Regions from separate parts of the Virgibacillus salinus genome, predicted to be linked through region 1. Evidence: riboswitches for the same ligand, from Rfam matches in the RefSeq annotation. Region 1 holds a riboswitch; each other region holds the start of a gene.
What was found. Region 1 has a riboswitch for S-adenosylmethionine ahead of BLS02_RS12995 (methionine biosynthesis PLP-dependent protein). Riboswitches for the same ligand answer to the same signal wherever they lie in the genome.
Positions count from the first base shown of each region.

Region 2: another riboswitch for S-adenosylmethionine. It lies ahead of BLS02_RS06295 (methionine ABC transporter ATP-binding protein); the one in region 1 lies ahead of BLS02_RS12995 (methionine biosynthesis PLP-dependent protein).
Region 3: another riboswitch for S-adenosylmethionine. It lies ahead of BLS02_RS02480 (PLP-dependent aspartate aminotransferase family protein); the one in region 1 lies ahead of BLS02_RS12995 (methionine biosynthesis PLP-dependent protein).

Region 1 is NZ_FNKD01000003.1:192,717-199,071, forward strand. It holds gene BLS02_RS12965 (hypothetical protein) at 1-355, shown strand, start outside; gene BLS02_RS12970 (hypothetical protein) at 524-835, shown strand; gene BLS02_RS12975 (isochorismatase family protein) at 938-1,495, shown strand; gene BLS02_RS12980 (DUF5316 domain-containing protein) at 1,517-1,810, shown strand; gene BLS02_RS12985 (hypothetical protein) at 2,129-2,686, shown strand; gene BLS02_RS12990 (aminotransferase class I/II-fold pyridoxal phosphate-dependent enzyme) at 2,733-3,926, opposite strand; gene BLS02_RS12995 (methionine biosynthesis PLP-dependent protein) at 3,923-5,044, opposite strand; SAM riboswitch class I at 5,119-5,224, opposite strand; gene BLS02_RS13000 (helix-turn-helix domain-containing protein) at 5,425-6,216, shown strand; gene BLS02_RS13005 (alpha/beta fold hydrolase) at 6,309-6,355, shown strand, end outside.
Region 2 is NZ_FNKD01000001.1:1,333,433-1,339,787, reverse strand. It holds gene BLS02_RS18925 (YuzK family famiily protein) at 1-95, opposite strand, end outside; gene BLS02_RS06305 (MetQ/NlpA family ABC transporter substrate-binding protein) at 307-1,131, opposite strand; gene BLS02_RS06300 (methionine ABC transporter permease) at 1,146-1,814, opposite strand; gene BLS02_RS06295 (methionine ABC transporter ATP-binding protein) at 1,804-2,835, opposite strand; SAM riboswitch class I at 2,936-3,047, opposite strand; gene BLS02_RS06290 (thioredoxin family protein) at 3,116-3,430, opposite strand; gene BLS02_RS06285 (toprim domain-containing protein) at 3,441-3,794, opposite strand; gene gcvH (glycine cleavage system protein GcvH) at 4,586-4,969, opposite strand; gene BLS02_RS06275 (arsenate reductase family protein) at 5,045-5,401, opposite strand; gene BLS02_RS06270 (VanZ family protein) at 5,706-6,110, shown strand.
Region 3 is NZ_FNKD01000001.1:488,266-494,620, forward strand. It holds gene BLS02_RS02475 (homoserine dehydrogenase) at 69-1,061, opposite strand; gene BLS02_RS02480 (PLP-dependent aspartate aminotransferase family protein) at 1,119-2,879, opposite strand; SAM riboswitch class I at 2,977-3,094, opposite strand; gene rarD (EamA family transporter RarD) at 3,380-4,282, opposite strand; gene megL (methionine gamma-lyase) at 4,508-5,692, shown strand; gene BLS02_RS02495 (short-chain dehydrogenase) at 5,693-6,250, opposite strand; gene cls (cardiolipin synthase) at 6,352-6,355, shown strand, end outside.

The sequences.
Region 1 (6,355 bases):
AATATTAAAAGGCGAGGGGAAACTTGAGGCTTTAGGACAATATGAAGAAAACCTGTATAAAGATTATTTTGCAGATGAAACATCCTACCAAGAATACATTTCCAGCTACGGTTCAGTATTATGGATTGAACCGATAAGAAATGAATACAAACTAGAGGTGAAAAACATCGAATACGAAAAATCAGATTCTAAAGAAATAATTTATAATTTCTCCATTGAATTACAGTACCGAAAAAATGGCAGTGAATCATCAGAAGTTGAAACGGTGAACGGGCAAGCTAACTTAAATGAAGAACATAAAATAGAAGATATGTTAATTCGTATTGAAGAACCTTGGAGTACATTTGGCGGTTAAAATAATTAACATTAATGGGTGCAATGTGATGTTGGCGGCCTCGCACTTTATTATGACTTGACGGTCTTATTGCATTGGTAAGTCCGATCCGTTTTTAAAGAAAATTCTGTTTACTTGAAACTTTCGTTCTTGTGACTTCGTAAGAAATAAGAGAAGGAGGGGGTATGTGTGAAGAAGGTTATTGGTTTTTCATTATTGTCTTCAATCGTTATCGGCATAATTATATGGGCTGCTAGTGTAATCATTTCTTTTTCATATAGTGAGTGGAGTTTTTTAATTGGTCTGGCGATATCTATTGTAATTTACTTCTTTAACAGTAGTGGGGGAGCGTTATCAAAAGCAGCAACTTTTGAAGCAAGTGAATCAAGCTGGAAAATTCAAAAAAACGATGAAATGAAAATAGACGTGGGTGTCGTGTTTTATGGGTCTCTTTTATATACTATTTTCAGTTTAGTCTTGATGATTATTAAGTATTTTTAGCAGTTAGGATAGCAAAATTCACTTGCATGAGATTCCCTTTAACGAATGACAAGTATACTAAAAATTTATTATAAGGTAGTAGCCTTAAGGAGGAGAACACTATTGAAGCAATCTTTACTGGTAATCGATGCACAACAGGATTTGATGGAAGGCAGTAGTGAGGAACGGGAAGTTTCTGAGAAGGAAAAAGTCGTAAGTAACATTAATACTGTTATTGAAAAGGCCATAGAAGAAGGTATTTCCGTTGTGTTCATTAGAGATTTAGATGTTTCGAATGGAGAAGGTCCTGGATTTCAAATACATAACAATATTAGAGTGCCATCCACTGCTGTCGTATTTGATAAAGCTGCTACAAATTCATTTCATGGTACTCCATTACTCAAACATTTAAATGAAAACAACGTAGAGCATCTTGTAATAATGGGATGTAAGACGGAACATTGTATTGATACGGCTGTCAGGACAGCGACGGTCAATCATTTTGACGTTACTTTAGTTGGAGATGGACATTCTACTTCTGACTCCGATAACTTAACTGCACAACAAATAATCCTTCATCACAATGAAACGCTTCATGGTCATGATAATGTAGACAATTTCTCAATTGTTAGAAATACAGAAGAGGATTTATTTAACCCTACTCACGATAAATATCGGTAACTAAACAAAGGGGGGATTACGTTGTTAAAATATCTGGGTATTGGTGTAATCTTTACTATTATTGCCCTGTTGATCGGCACTTTCACTGGTGACTGGAACTTATTTTTTAAGATTATAGCTGCAGCGGCAGTTATTCCCTTAGTATTATCAGGTTTGTTAACAGGTGCTTTTGTTGATGGTGACAGAAACAGAGCTAATTATCATACGGAGACCAAAAAAGACAGACAGGACAAAAACAAATGGGTTACAAGATTACTAATAATTGGTGTCCCCAACTTTAGCTTATTAATCATTTTAATTATACTAAATATATAGTCGCCCACTGCCATCTGGGCCAATTATTTTTTACAAGGAAACAGCACGTTGAGGGTACATATGGAGGGGTACAATGGTTAAATCTGTGAAGGGGCAATTTATCATATCAATATTAGTTGCCATATAATGAGTTTACTAGCGAAGGGAATTTATGTTTAATAGGAGACTCTTTTACTTCGCTATGATTCTATCGTTTTTTAATGCAGGGTTATGGACACAAAAGTATATCAAAAAACGGAAAAATAAATATTAATCCATGCCATGAAAGAGGAACATACAGGTGTTTAGCATGAAAGTGTAGGCAAAGGAGAGAGTTCTATGAGTAATTTCCGTATTGTTTCGCCTGTTTGTTCGAAGTGCGAATCAAAAGATACATATGACATTGGCCAGGAATACAAGCAGATGGAACCTGCACCATTTCGACCGATCACTATTGGTAATGCTAAATATCATTGCAAGGATTGCGATCATGAATGGAAGAAGTACAGAGGACGAAAAATTTATGAGCGGATTCGGTTTATTGATATACAAAGTGGTGGATATATGGATTATGGTTCTGTTCAGAGGGTGAGGATTGACCTGAAGGGTAGGCGTGTTCGTAGTGCGCTTGTGTTTGGAGAATTTAACGAATCTGATCAGATAGCCACTATGAGTGAGGAAAGTATTGAATGGCTTCTAGCTGAATTATATAAATGTGATTTTGTTAACTGGGCGGAGGAGTACAACCATGATGGTGTTATGGACGGTTCATATTGGCGGTTAGATATAGAATATGATACACATTGTGAAATTAAAATTGGCAGTAACCATTATCCAAAGAAGTGGACAAAGTTTTGTAAAGCTGTTTCAAAGGTTAGTGGGGAGGAGTTTTATTAAGATAGGCGCAATTCCTGTAATAAAGAATCACGCCTACTGTTAATTTTTATCCAACAACATGTGGGTCCTTTACTTGTTGCGACGCAGCCTGTAATGCATAATCCAGATCTGAAATTAAATCATCCACATGTTCGAGTCCGACTGAAAATCGGAATAATCCATCGGTAATCCCTCGTTTATCTCTTTCTTGCTTTGGCATTGCAGCATGAGACATAGTAGCTGGATACGAAAGAATAGTTTCTACTGCTCCAAGACTTACAGCGAATACTGGCAGGCGAATTTGTTCAACAAATGTTTTCGCTTTAACTGAATCTTTTATTTCGAACGAAAGGACTGCCCCTGAACCTTTTGATTGGCTGTTATGGAGGTCATGTCCTGGATGGTTAGGTAATCCAGGATAAAATACGTTCTTAATTAATGGATGATTAGTTAAATAGGCAGCTATTTTCAGTGCTGATTCAGATGATTGCTTAAGACGGGAACCTAACGTTTTGATGCCTTGAATTAACTGATAGGAATCCTGTGCGCCAAGTATGGAGCCGAAGGAATTTTGAATAAAGGCCAACCTTTCCCCAAGCTCTTCTGTGTTTGTAACAGCCAGACCTGCAATAATGTCACTATGGCCAGACAAAAACTTAGTCGCACTATGGAGCACAATATCCACACCAAGGTTAATTGGCTTCTGGTAAAGTGGGCTCATGAAAGTATTGTCGAGAAAAGTTAGGCAGTCATTCGCTTTGGCAATTTTAACAATTCCATTAATGTCAGTAATGTTTAGACATGGGTTTGACGGTGTTTCGATATAGATGACTTTTGTATTGGGTTTAATTGCATCGTTAACCTCAGTTAGGTCTGTCATATCTACAAAGGTGTGATCAATTTTAAATTTAGTAAGTACTTCAGTTACAAATCGGTAAGTACCTCCGTACACATCCGTTGATACTAGAACATGGTCACCAGCTGAAAGCAGCATAAAGGATGACGAGATGGCAGACATTCCAGAAGCAAATGCTAAGCCACGGGCACCTTCCTCTAATTGGGCTATCTTTTCTTCCAGCGCTTGCCTTGTCGGATTTCCCGAACGGCTATAATCAAATGGCCCAAACGCATCAAAGGATTCCTGGTGATAGGTTGATGACAGATAAATCGGCACATTTACGGCACCTGTTCTCTGTTCAACGTCCAAATTTGATGGAGCATGAATTAGTTCTGTTTCCAATTGATCCTTGTTATTACTCATTCCTTGTCTTCCCCCTTTTTCAATGATGAAAATACGTTCTTCAAATCTGTAATTAGATCTTCAGCTTGTTCAATGCCAATAGAAAACCGTAATAACCGGTTATCGATTCCTCGGAGTGCTCGTTCTTCTTCCGGTATCTCTGCGTGGGTCTGTGTTGCAGGATACGTAATAAAACTTTCAACCCCGCCAAGGCTTTCTGCAAAAGTAATCAATTTAAGGCGTTCTAAAAAGGGCTCAACCCAATCTGCCTTCTGAAGGCGGAACGAAAGCATTCCACCTTTCCCCGGATACAGTACGTCAGTAACTCCTTGTTCATTTGCTAAGTATTCCGCTATTTTCCGTGTGTTTTCATCGTGCTGCTTCATCCTTAGTGCAAGTGTCTTGAGGCCTCTAATAATCAGCCATGAATCAAAAGGGGACAAAACAGCACCTGAAGCATTATGGATAGTAGCCAATTTGTCGCAGATTGCCTCTCCTTTCGCAACGACTAAGCCTGCGAGAACATCATTGTGTCCGCCAATAAATTTAGTTGCACTATGAACTACGATATCAGCGCCAAGTTCAAGCGGCTGCTGGAAATAAGGAGTCAGGAATGTGTTGTCAACTATGAGTAACAGGTCATGTCTATCAGCAAGTGCTGCATATTCCTTAATATCTATTTCCTGCATTAACGGGTTTGTTGGGGTTTCAATGAATAATGCTCTCGTTTTTGGTGTGATTAATTTCTCAGTCACGGCAACATCTTTAAACTCCGAATAGGTTGTCTTTATATCATAGACATCATCGTAATGCTGAAGTAAACGGTATGTACCACCATAAATGTCTTCTGGAACAATGATTTCATCACCTGAACGGAAAATGGAAAGAACTAACTGGATGGCTGCCATTCCGGAACTGCAGGCATAGCCGCTATCACCGATTTCCAGCTTTGCAATTCCTTCTTCCAAGATAGCTCGCGTTGGATTTTTTGTACGTGTGTAGTCGTATCCAGTAGATTTGCCAATCCCTTCATGCTGGAATGCTGTTGATAAATAGATAGGCGGATTGACTGCACCTGTCGTTTTATCACTATTATTGCCTAGTTGTGCTAAGTTGGTTTGGATACTTTTATCTGACATATTAATCATCCTTTTCATGAAAAAAATTAGAGACCCTCTAGATAAGAAGAAGGTCCCTAATAGCGCAAACAATCTTCTCATCTTCAGGTAACTTGTTACCTTTTGGATTTAGCACCGGACCAGTTATGGCGGGTTGCTGAGACATCACAGGGCCAATCCCTCCGTCTCTCTTGATAAGAAATATATGTAATTGTTAAATACTTGATTTTTCTTACTTTAATACAAATGATTGGATAATGCAATAGATAATTGCAATTTATTTGGTTTATTCAGCCATTTCCGTTTTTCTGTTAGAAAAATATCATGGGAATTATTTTCGAAAATAGAGAAGGAATTTTTATAGAGAATATTGAATACTTTACCATGGAGGTGTAGAAACAATGACTGACCAATATGCTGTAGAAATTGATGCAGTGATTGAGTACATTCGTGAAAATATCCAAGAGCCCCTGCCCCTTTCTCATCTAGCTAAGTATGTAGCTTATAGCCCGTATCATTTTTCCCGTATATTTAAGCAAAAAACTGGCCTTCCGCCACATTATTATGTTTCTTCCCTCCGTTTGCAAAAAGCAAAAGACTTATTGTTACATACGAATTTAAGTGTTCGTGATATAGGAATGGAGATTGGACAACAAAGCTTAGGAACCTTTACAACTAGATTTACTGAACGTATAGGCGTAACACCGGCTGAATTTCGGAATTCAGCGGTTCATGCAGACTATCGATTACGCAGGTTAAAGGGGCTAAATGATTGGACTGATAGTTTACTATTAACTTCAAATACACATGCAAAGGTCGAGGGGACCGTTCATGCGGATGCTTCTTTTGAAGGGGTTATTCTTATCGGCTTATTTGCAAAACCGATTCCAGAAGGCCTTCCTTTATATGGGACGCTACTTTCTTCATTGGGTACTTTTTGTTTTACAGGTGTCAAACCTGGCAAGTATTACTTGATGGCTACATCTGTATCCTGGGAAATGCAGGCAAGGGATATACTGCTCCCGTACTCAACATTACGCGCCAGGTTGAAGGCCCCGATAATTATTAAGAGAAACACAATTGTTCCGCATCAACATGTGACACTTCGTGAACCACAACTTGATGATCCTCCGATCCTAGTGTCGATCCCTCTCTTAATGAATAATTTTCTAAATCGAGTATTAAAGAATTAGCAATCTCATAATCCAATATTTACAGGATATGTTGTTCTTGCATTTCACAAGGATGTTCTTTAATAAAAATTTTAATTATAAGGAGGAGCAACGTGAAAAAACAAATACTATTCATTCATAGTGCTGGACCACAAGGTGA
Region 2 (6,355 bases), on a different contig from region 1:
ACAGCAATGCGATTTTCTAAATTTCTTTCATACTCCGCATAACACATCTTATGGGTTTGCTGCATTCCCTTTTCCATCTCTGGAGTATAACTCATCTTAATCCCACTATAAATAGTGAATCATCCTTTCGATTTGATTACAATATTAAGACTATCATAGGGACGATACCCAACACAAAGTGCATTTAAACGTTTAAAATCGTAATGAATAATATATGGAAGTGTTAAAAATGGATAGCAACTTTTACTTTAAACATAGAGCAAATTACTGCTGTTTACTATGAATTACTCAAAATTCGCTACAAAATTACTTAGCTTCTCCATCTACTGGAACTACTGCACCATCAAACTTTTCTAGAATAAAGTTCTGGATTTTCTCAGAGTGTAGTACATCAACTAATGTGTTTAATGATTCACTACCTTTATTTCCTGTTTTAACTGCAACAACATTTACATATGGCGATTCTTCACCTTCTAAAATCAAGGCGTCTTCCAATGGATTCAAGTCTGCTCCAATTGCATAATTGGTATTAATCGCCACTAAAGTGTTTTCTTCTGACTCATATAGTTCTGGTAAGAATGCTGCATCATAATCATAGGAGAATTTTAAATCTTTTGGGTTCTCTACAATATCTTCCGTAGTAGCCTCTACTTTGTCTACTTTTTCAGAAAGCTTAATAAGCCCTTCCTTTTCTAACAAGGATAGTACTCGTCCATGATCAGCGACAGATCGGCTCATAAGTACTTCAGTTCCTTTGGCAACTTCGTCAACACTGTTAATTGTTTTCGAATATATTCCAATTGGCTCAATGTGAATTCCACCAATATGTGTAAAATCATATCCAATATCTGCAATTTGCTTATTTAAATAAGGAATATGTTGGAAATAATTTGCGTCAAGTTCACCACTTGAAAGGTCTTCATTTGGTAAAACATAGTCAGTATACTCTTCAATCTTTAATGTTATTCCTTTTTCCTTAAGAATAGGCTTAGCTTTCTCTAATATTTGTGCGTGCGGAGTACTGGATGCCCCAACCTTAATAACATTATCATCTGAACTGGACTCATCACCGCCACAAGCTGCTAACGTTACTACAAAAAATATAGTTACAAATACCAAGATCTTTTTCATTTTATCTCTCTCCTTTATCTTTTATCTAATTTGTTAGTAATAAAATCCCCAATGAATTGAAAAATAAATACAATGATTACGATTAATACGGTACAAACAAACACGACATCAAACATACGTCGCTGGAATCCAAAAAAATATGCATAATTTCCTAAACCACCAGCCCCTATAACACCAGCCATTGCAGTATAGCCAATCAAGGCAATTGCAGTGACAGTAAGTCCTGATACAAGTGCTGGCATTGATTCTGGAAGTAATACACGAAAAATAATTGTGCGAGTCTTTGCACCCATAGATTTCGCTGCTTCAATCACTCCCTTATCAACTTCCTTCAATGCAATCTCTACAAGTCGACCATAAAATGGAGCCGCACCAATGATTAAAGCTGGTAATGCTGCATTTGGTCCCCGAATGGTTCCAATCAGAAAGTCAGTAAATGGGAACAAAAGTAATATTAAAATTATAAATGGAATCGCTCTAAATACGTTTACGATTGATGCCACGATTAAATTAAGAAGTTTATTCTGCCAAATACCCCCTTTCATCGTCAGATAAAGTAGTAACCCTAATAGTATTCCGAAAATAAATGTTCCAAATAATGAAAGGATGGTCATGTAAAAGGTTTCGTACGTGGCAACCCATAAATCTTCCATATTCAAATTTGGGAAAAGATTAGTTAGCATCGCGAACCACCTCCACTTCAACTGAGGTCTCATTTGTTATAAAGTCTATAGCTTTATTGATTTCACTCAACTCACCATCAGCCTGAACAAATAGTGTTCCATACGCACCACGCTGCGTTTGGGTGATCTTACCTTGCAGAATGTTAATATCAATTGCAAATCTCTTAGCAACTTGACTAATTAATGCCTGGTTTGTTGTCTCACCAATGAAATGAAGCCGAATAAGCTTACCACTATCATAAGTATCAATTAAATGGGCAACTCCATCATCTTCATCATTGGTTCCCATAACCTGCTCAACGAATTTCTTTGTAACAGGCTTCTCAGGTCGTAAAAAAACATCCAGAACATCGCCTTGTTCAACGATTCTTCCTTCTTCCATTACTGCTACCTGATTACATATTTTGCGAATCACATGCATTTCATGAGTAATTAGAATAACTGTTAAACCAAGCTTTTTATTGATATCAACTAACAAATCTAATATCGAGTTGGTCGTTTCCGGATCAAGTGCTGAAGTTGCTTCATCACACAGCAATACTTTTGGATTATTTGCAAGTGACCTCGCTATCCCAACACGCTGCTTCTGCCCACCACTTAACTGAGAGGGATAAGCACTTTCTCTTCCTGCAAGTCCAACTAATTCGATTAATTCTTGAACACGTTCTTCACGTTCAATTTTTGATACGCCTGCAATCTCCAATGGAAATGCAATGTTATCTTTTACGGTCCGTGACCACAATAAATTAAAATGTTGAAAAATCATGCCTATTTCCTGACGTGCCACTCGAAGTTGTTTTGAATTTAATGCAGTAATTTCCTGCTGATCAATGACGATTTTCCCACCAGTAGGTTCTTCCAGCCGATTGAGCAATCGTACAAATGTACTTTTACCCGCACCACTGTAGCCAATGACACCAAAAATCTCACCTTCATTTATATCAAGGGTTAAATCATCCACTGCTGTAATGTTGCTTTTATTTGATTTAAAAATTTTATTTAAACCCTCTATTGAAATCACAAGTATTCCTCCTTTGCCATCCACTATTATGTCCTACTTAATAAGAAAAACGCCTTTCTGTAAGAGAACAGAAAGACGTAATATATGTAGTCTTTACGTTCCCTTATCTGTCAAAGCAGCTGCTTTGCAGGAGTTGGCACCTTTCAAATAAAAAAACATTTGAGGTTGCCGCGGTTTCATAGGGCCAGCCCCTCCACCGCTCAAGATAAGAGATATAAACTATTTAATTAAAATTCGATAATCCAGATAATAGCACGCATATTATCATGTGTCAATAAAATTATTTATCTGAAAATAAAGCTGGTTCGTAGTCCATTAAGTAGCTATATATATTGGCAATTGATTTAAATGCGTAAATTTTTTCCTTGATCTCGTTACCATCCTTAATTAAAAGACATGGTACACTTTCAATTTGATTATCCTGCATAAACTCCGGGTGCAGCGAGGCATTCATGTCATAAAAAATATCCTGTTTATGAACCGATTCAATCTTATCAAGCATTGATTTTGCCAACGCGCATGTACCACAAAATGGTGTATAAATATATAATAAATAATGATCTTGTTCTAATTGTTCCTCATTAATCTGTTGCAATACTACCACCCTAAATCAAGAATATGGGATTAACCTCGATTCGTTTGCCTACCAATGCCGTTGCAAGAATATTTTCAGGGGTTGTTGCTACTTCACGAAACTCACTGCTCACATAAATGTGTTCAGCATGCGGAAGCTCACGCGTTAACTGTTTGCGCAGTTTTATCCCTGAACTATCCTCATCAACTAAAATAAAAACATCCCTATTATCCAAATCATACGTTTCCAAAAGCTCGTCAAATCGTTCAACACCGAGTGTCCCATTCGTGCAAATTACTTCAACATCATCTGTTATCACCCGTTTGACCTGCTTTTTATCAGTTAGTCCCTCAACAATGATAACTTTTTCTACGTCATTTGTCATCATTACATGCACTCCTTACATTAAATTAACTGAATGCATTAATCATATATTTTACTACTTTTTTCAACCCACATCCAATAATTAATATTATTGCATTACGAATTATTCATATTAGATAGTTTATGCTTAAACCGAATTATTAAGTATGAATATAGATTTTTTAAAAGATATAAAGTGCGACACAACACCAAGAGCCTACTACGCAAAGGACGTGCGAGTGCAGACGTTCATCCATCTTTCCAGGATATTGTGAACATATCTAGTGCAGGTAAATACTAGGAAGTGTTGCATTAACTTACCTGTTAAGACTCATTGATCGGAAAAACAACTATTTCTGAAAACAGCCAAAAAAAAGTAACGGGTTCACTTGTGAGGTGCAAAACAGTAAATCTCAAGTGAAATCTCAGCTATAATCTCATAGTTTTCACTAGACAGACTGGTGTCCACGGATTTGGCGGATCCTCATTCCGTTATTTCCTTAAAAACGCCTATTTTGGTCGTGTTATGTAATCCTCATTCCGCTATTTACCCTTTTCAGCCATATTTTTCAAAGTTATTAGGTAAATAACGGAACCAGAAACCGATTCAACCTTCTAAGACGGCTTTTTCACCCATTTAGCGGAACCACGATTCACTTTACCGGTTTGTGTGATTCACATTCCGCTTAATTCACACCATAAATCACATTAAAATCACGTACACTACAATTTCGTTGTGAATTACATTATAGCAATAAAAAAGACCGACTTCACAAGATCGATCGCAGTGTGCAGTCAGCCTTATTAATAGGATTAATCTTCCTCGATTATTTCCTGATATTGCTCAGCAGATAGTAAATTATTTAGTTCTGAATCGTCAGATGGCTCCAAAACAACCATCCATGCTTTTTCATATGGTGATTCATTAACAAATTCAGGGCTATCCTCTAATTCTTCATTGATTTCTACAACTTTTCCGCTGATTGGGGCGTACAACTCGGAAACCGTTTTAACAGATTCAACGCTGCCGAATGGCTCATCTACTTCAACCTCTTCACCTACTTCGGGAAGTTCAACAAATACAATATCCCCTAATTCGGATTGTGCAAATTCTGTAATCCCAATACGTACATTACCATCTTCTTCTTTTACCCATTCGTGTTCTTCTGAATATAATAAGTCTTTTGGTAAGCTCATCTAAATCCCTCCGTTAATTAATTGCAATATTACTATACTAGGTATATGGACTTTTTTCTAGCATTTTTACTTTTATTAAAGCCAACTTTCAGTGAAGGTTTCTTCCTTGAATCCAACAATCACTTTTTTTCCGTCGGTTGTAATTGGTCGCTTAATTAGCATACCATCAGATGCCAGAATATCAGCCATTTCTTCAGTAGTCGCATCTTTAATTTTATCCTTAATATTTAATTCACGATATTTCTTGCCGCTCGTATTAAAAAACTTTTTGGGTGGTAATCCACTCTTTGCAATTAGGCTCTGAAGCTGATCACTTGATGGTGGCTCGTCCACAATATGTATGCTAGTATAGTCGATTTCATGCTCGTCTAACCATTTCTTCGCCTTTTTACAAGTTCCGCAATTTGGATACCAATAAAACGTTAATCCCACTTCATCCCTCCTAACAATTTCAGATGTTAATTTTATTATAGCAAATATAATGAAGGTCGGTCGATGAAATTGTGAAATTTCAAAGACTTCCTACAAAAGATTTATATGATTGGCTAATGTGCTATAATACTGGCAGATTAGTTAATAAGGGGAATAATCGATGCATTATATAAACGCTTTACCGGTATACTCTATCCTCCTATCCCTTGTCATTTTCATTTCTATAAGATTCATAATTTTAAGGAAAACCGATCGAAAAATTGTCCTATACCAAGAATTCATTTACAGTTTGTGGATTATTTATATGGAAAGTTTACTTTATCTGACAGTGTTTCCTTCTACAGATGCTACTCGAAGTGATTGGGTTGGCATAAATCTGATACCATTTAACACGATTGAAAATTATTTATTTTTATTCTTCCAAGGCGAGATATCCGTTGCTTCTGTTAATCTATTAGGAAATACTGTTGTATTTGTTCCAATGGGAATATTGCTTGTATTAGTAAACAGCAAAATTAGTTTTAAAAAGATGTTTCTAATAGGTATTGGAACATCTTTAACTATTGAAGTAACACAACTTGTTCTTTCTTTACTCAATGTCCTTTCAAGAAGTTTCGACGTTGATGATCTTATATTAAACACAACCGGCGTTATTATAGGATTTGCACTTATGAAAATTGGATTATTTTTTATTAGGTTGAAAAAGTAAGGCTCTTTTAATAACTTTTTACTTATTCTAACAGTTAATTATTTCTACGACAGAAACTAGAGTAACCTATGTAGTACTAAGTGTGGCTCTCTGACTACGCAGCTGGAATCGTTAAAATCTTGTTTTAATCCATCTTTCCAGGATATTGTGACCATACCCAGCAGAGGAAATACACGGTGACTCCTTCGGGAACAACAATCTCTTAAGAAACTGCCAAATGTAAAACCACCCTCACAATAAATGTA
Region 3 (6,355 bases), on a different contig from region 1:
TGAAGGATGTTCGACTAAAACCACCACATCCTGTGGCAACGTCGATCCACCCACAATGAGGGGAGCAGCTAAACGGGCGCTCCAGCTATTGCAGCTTGCTCTTTTTTAAACAAAATACAAAAATCCTCAATCATTGCACTCGCGGTAGGAAATGATCCTGCTCCTGGCCCCGCGAACGTTAAGTCACCAACTATATCTCCTTTAATATGAATAGCATTGTTTACGCCTTCAACAGCATATAATGGGTGTTCTTTGGAAACTGCTTCTGGTTCAACGCTTGCAGTAAGGTTCCCTGTAGCATCATAACCTATCTTTGCAATATGCTTAACTCGTTTACCTTCCGTTTGTAACCCTTGAAGGGAGTCCTCGGTAATATCACGTATTCCTATTCTTTTAACATATTTTAAATCAGGTTGTTTTTCAAAAATAAGGTCACTAAGAATCATTAGCTTATAATATGCATCAAAACCTTCAATGTCATTTTCTGGATCTGCTTCGGCATACCCCCAGTTTTGTGCCTCATCCAAAGCAGTGGAGAATGTTATGTTCTTTTCCCGCATTGCTGATAGGATAAAGTTGGTAGTACCATTTAAAATTGCTTGCACATATTGGATCTGATTTGCTTTTAAAAGTTGTTGGATAGTCTGGATAATCGGTATGCCACCGGCTGTAGTTGCGTCATATCCAATTTGAACATTATATTGGGTGGCAAGTCTTTTCAACTCTTCACCGTGGATTGCGAACATTTCCTTATTAGAAGTGATGACGTGTTTTTTTGCTTGGATACATCTTTTCAGCAATGAAAAAGCTGGTTCTTTTCCAACAATTGCTTCAAAGACAACATCGATCTCAGGGTTATTTAAAACAGTATTAACATCTGTTGTAATGTTTGTCTTGGCTGAAATTTTCTGATGTTTGTCAGGATTCTCAATAATAATTGTTGAAATGTTGATGGGAGATCCGACTAGTTTTTCGAGCCGTTGACGGTGAATGTGCAGTGTTTGGTAGACACCGCAGCCAACTGTTCCAAGTCCGATTAACGCAATATTTATCGGTTTCATTTGTTAATCCCTCCCTCATCTAAAAATGATAACCGTAGATCCTTCGTTTTTTTACACTTAAGCTTCTACTAGCACACTTCCAGAGCCGTTTTCTCGAATGCGAATCGCTTCATGGTAAATGTTTTTATCTGTAATAACAGAAATTCCAGCAGCTTTTGCATGGTTTACTGTTTCATCTGTATCTTTTGGATTTTCAACCCAAATAATTTTACCGTCCTTATTAATAAATTGCTCGATAGTTTCTGGTGGAAGAATTCTGTCATAGGACAGAATGGCATCAATTTCAAGTGGCACATCATCTAACTGTTCATATGTTTGCACATTTAATATTTCTTTTGAAGAAGTACTTAATGGAACAATTTGAAATCCTAACTGCTGTAATTGTTTCGTACTTTTATAAAATGAATTAGTTTGATCATCCAATCCGCTAACCGCAACTACCTTTTGGCGAATACCACCGTCTTTACGGTCAAATGGTGAAGATAAGAGCCACTTGACTGCATCTTCTTCTGTTGCTTGAAATGTTTTTGCTTCACCGGTTGCATTAGCGATTGCCTGGTCTAAATCAACTAATATATCATTGGTTGATTCGAGTCCAATAGAAAGTCTCACTAACTCTTCCGTAACACCGCTTTTAACCAGGTCTTCTTCACCTAATTGTTGGTGTGTAGTTGACGCTGGGTGGATGATTAACGACTTCGCATCACCGACGTTGGCAACATGTGACCAGAGTGTAACACCATCAATCAATTTCCGGCCTGCGTCACGGCCACCCTTTATTCCAAACGTTATAATCGATCCATAGCCATTCTGTAAATATTTATTGGCTAACTCGTGTGATGGATGATCCTGTAACCCAGGAAAATTAACCCATTCAACTGCAGGATGTTTTTGTAAATATGCTGCAACTTCTTCGGCGTTTTTGTTATGGCGCTCAACACGTAAGTGCAATGTTTCCAGTCCTTGTAAAAACAGGAATGCATTCTGTGGACTTAGGCAGGCACCTATATCGCGCAGCAGCTGCACGCGCAGTTTGGTTGCGAACGCTGCCGGCCCAATATCGACGTAGCGAAGTCCGTTGTAACTCTCGTCGGGTTCAGTAAAGACTGGGAATTTACCGTTCCCCCAATTGAACCTACCGCCATCAACGACAACGCCGCCGATAGTTGTACCATGACCGCCGATCCACTTAGTAGCTGAATGTACAACAATATCCGCTCCCCATGTCAGTGGCTTCGTATTGTATGGAGTCGCAAATGTATTGTCAATGATTAATGGAACCCCGTTGTCATGAGCAATTCCTGCAATTTTTTCAACGTCCAGCACATTTAGACTTGGATTTGTGATAATCTCTCCGAAAATAGCTTTCGTTTTTTCGGTAATTGCAGTAGTAATAGTCTCTGGATCTGTTCCATCAACAAATTTAACGTCGATTCCGTATCGAGGGAGAGTGTTAGCAAACAGGTTATACGTCCCACCGTATAGATTACTGTCAGCAACGATCTCATCACCACTGCTTGCAAGATTTAAAATGGCCAATGTAATGGCTGACATCCCGGATGAAGTTGCAACTGCGGCTACGCCATCTTCCAGTAATGCGATTCGCTGTTCGAATGCATCAACTGTCGGATTCATGATTCGTGTATAAATATTACCTGGTTCTTGTAGCCCGAAAAGATTTTGTGCATGTTCGGTGTCCCGAAAAACGTAGGAAGTAGTTTGATAGATGGGTACCGCACGTGATCCGGTTGTTGGATCTGGTTCCTGACCTCCGTGAAGTAACTGTGTTTCCTGATTGTGCAAATGAAAATTTGACATGATAAATTCCTCCTTTAGATTTTACTGTTTTCTGGAGGGAGAGGAGATAATAAAAAGCCCTCTTCCTAAGAAGAGGGCGTAATATGTAACGATCCTCCCCTTATCTTCCAGATCATACTTGACCTGTAGGATTTAGCACCTTACTAAGCATTAGTTAAGCTTTTAAGGTTGCCGGGTTTCACAGGGCCTATTCCCTCCACCACTCTCGATAAGAGATGTAACTTTATTGGCAGTTAAGAAAGTATAAATCCTTTCTTGCTGCATAATTGCAACTAAGGCTTGGCGATAAGCCAAGTTTTCTAAAGTTATTGAACATTATATACGCAGGAATGATTGTACGTCAAGTGAATTCTGAAAATTGATTTAATTTTGGCTGATTTAAGTTTGTTGCCGAATAAAAAATTGACAGCTACGCAAGACTCCGGAAGCAAGGAACGAGCTGAGGAGGCTTGCTGCTTGCCCGCGGAAAGCGAGTATATTTTCACTGCGTCATTAAGAGCCTAATTTTTCTCCCTAAGCCGACCTGAACTACGATGTGCAGATGACATGTATATAAATAGTGCTATCCAGATTAATGCGAACGATATAAAATGCGCCAGTGAAAAAGTCTCCTGATAAACAAACACACCTAGAACTAGCATGATAGTTGGTGCGATATATTGAAGGAATCCTACCATTGATAATGGGATTCGTTTCGCGCCGCTTGCAAACAATAATAGTGGAATCGCTGTAACGACACCAGCGCCAAACAGTAATAACCCAAAACTGGAGAACATTGGATCAGATGCCAATGAACTGCCAGGGATAGATAGTAAATAAATAAGAGCAATAGGAGTTACAATCATTGTCTCGATAGTTAGACCGAACATTGCACTAACATCTACAGTTTTTTTTAGCAATCCGTAAATTGCAAAACTGAATGCTAACAATAGTGATACCCACGGAAAGACACCATAACTGATTGTCAAATTAATAACACCAACTGCAGCAAGTAGAAATGATAGCATCTGGCCACGTGTTAATGTTTCTTTTAGCACAATCATTCCTAATAAAATACTTACAAGCGGGTTTATGTAATAACCGAGGCTTGCCTGAATTACATGTTCATTGTTAACCGCCCATATAAAGGTAAGCCAATTGATGCTAATGGCAACTGATGCGAATGTAATTCCAGTCAATTTTTTTCTATCGTTTAAAATAATTCTGCATTCCTTTAGGAAAAGCTTCCATTTTTGGACAACTAGAACCACAATAATCATAAAAATAAATGACCATAATATACGATGTGCTAATATTTCATCAGGTGGAACCTGGTCTATCAGCTTCCAATACGCGGGAAGAAATCCCCATAATAAATAGGCGCCTGCTGCATATATAATTCCAATCTTATTTTCTTGATTCATTTTGAAGACCCCGTTTCTAGGATATATCCAGATTCAAGTGAACACTATCGAATCATGCGATATGCATACTACTAATCTAAGTAAGCTAATTCTAGATTTTCTTTCTGAAAAAAGCAATAACTCTGCTTTTAACATTTCTTCAGAAAACGCTTTCAAAAAGTTGGTAAATACAATATGATAGTAGTATATGAGATTATAAGATTGTTTATCTGGGGGGACTTACTAATGGCAAAAAAACATAAACACTTTGAAACATCGGTTATTCATGAAGGGTACGATTCCAAAGACATGCTTGGTAGTCTTGCAACACCTTTGTTTCAGACATCAACATACACGTTCGAAACAGCAGAGCAAGGAGAACGACGATTTGCAGGTGAGGAAGAGGGTTATATCTATTCCAGGTTAGGAAATCCCACAGTAAGTGTATTAGAAGAACGGATTGCAGCTTTGGAGAGCGGCGAACGCGGGCTAGCTTTTGGATCAGGGATGGCTGCTGTATCTGCTATTTTGATTGCTCTAACAAAAGCGAATGACCATGTATTGTGTTCATCAGGATTGTATGGCTGTACTTTCGGTTTACTAGCAATGATGGAAGAAAAATTTAATATTTCACATGATTTTTCAGCAATGGAAACAAAAGAGGAAATTCGCGCGCTAATTAAGCCTGAAACGACATGTATTTATGTCGAAACGCCAATTAATCCGACGATGAAGTTAATTGATCTAGAAATGGTTGCTGAAGTGGCTCATGAAAAGGGGATTCCGGTGGTTGTCGATAATACATTTTCATCACCATATTTACAGCGACCACTTGAATTAGGGTGTGATGTTGTACTCCATAGTGCAACAAAATATATTGGCGGCCATGGAGATGTAGTAGCAGGGCTTGCTGTTGGAAAAAAAGACTTTTTGGATAAGGTTGCGATGACAACCCTAAAGGATATCGGCGGAATTATGTCACCACTGGATGCATGGTTATTACTAAGAGGGCTTAAAACACTTCCAATTCGGATTGACCGCCATTGTGATAACGCGGAAAAAATATTTGGGAAGTTGCGTAACCATCCTAAAGTTGCACGTGTTTTTTATCCAAATGATGAAAGTCATCCTGATTTTCCAATTCGTCAAAAACAAATGAAACGCGGTGGTGGTTTAATTTCATTTGAAATAGACGGAACAAAACAGGATGCACAACGAATGCTGAATAACCTGAAGTTCCTAAAAATTGCTGTCAGTCTTGGTGATGCGGAGACATTAATTCAGCATCCGTCAACTATGACACATGCCGTTGTACCAGAGGAATCTCGTCTTGAAATGGGAATAACAGATCAGCTTATCCGGTTATCCGCAGGTCTTGAAGCGTGGGAAGATATCTGGGAGGATCTGGAACAAGCTTTGAATAACCTTTAATTATTGTGGTCGCATGTCCCATGGTTCTAACGTCCCAACGATGGTCTCATTACTATCGGTAGTGATAGCATGAATGACACCGCTTGAAATTTCATTATGAGTAAGCCAGCGGGAATCGTTGTTTTCTAAAATGAAACCTAAATAGACACGTCTGTACAAGCAATTTTTTGGTACAGGCGTGTTTTCTTTTTCCAAAAAACGGGCACTACCCTGTATGTGGATTAATCGCCAATCAGTGCTTAAATCCTGCTTGCTTATCATATCCTTAATTAAAGGAAGGGCTTGCGGAGCTGACGAATGAATCCAACTGACCACAATGTCAGGTATACCATTTGTTTCAAACAAGTTGGATAATTCGTTTGATAAACAAGTACTGTTTTGATAATCAACAGCAATTCCATGAAGGTTTTCTGGCTGAATAGTCTCTTGTTTCAGCTTATTAAGTTTAGATTGGTTCCGTCCAATAACATATACATGATAATCTTGTTCAATCAGCCAATGACATACATTTTTCAGCATGCCAGTACCTCCAACAACTAGTGCGTATTGATTTTTCATTTTTCCACACCCTTTATATATATAATACAAGGCTAACGTATTAACGAAAACTATGCTATATTAAAGGATAACGTAACTGCTTGGTAAGGAGAGATATACACGTGA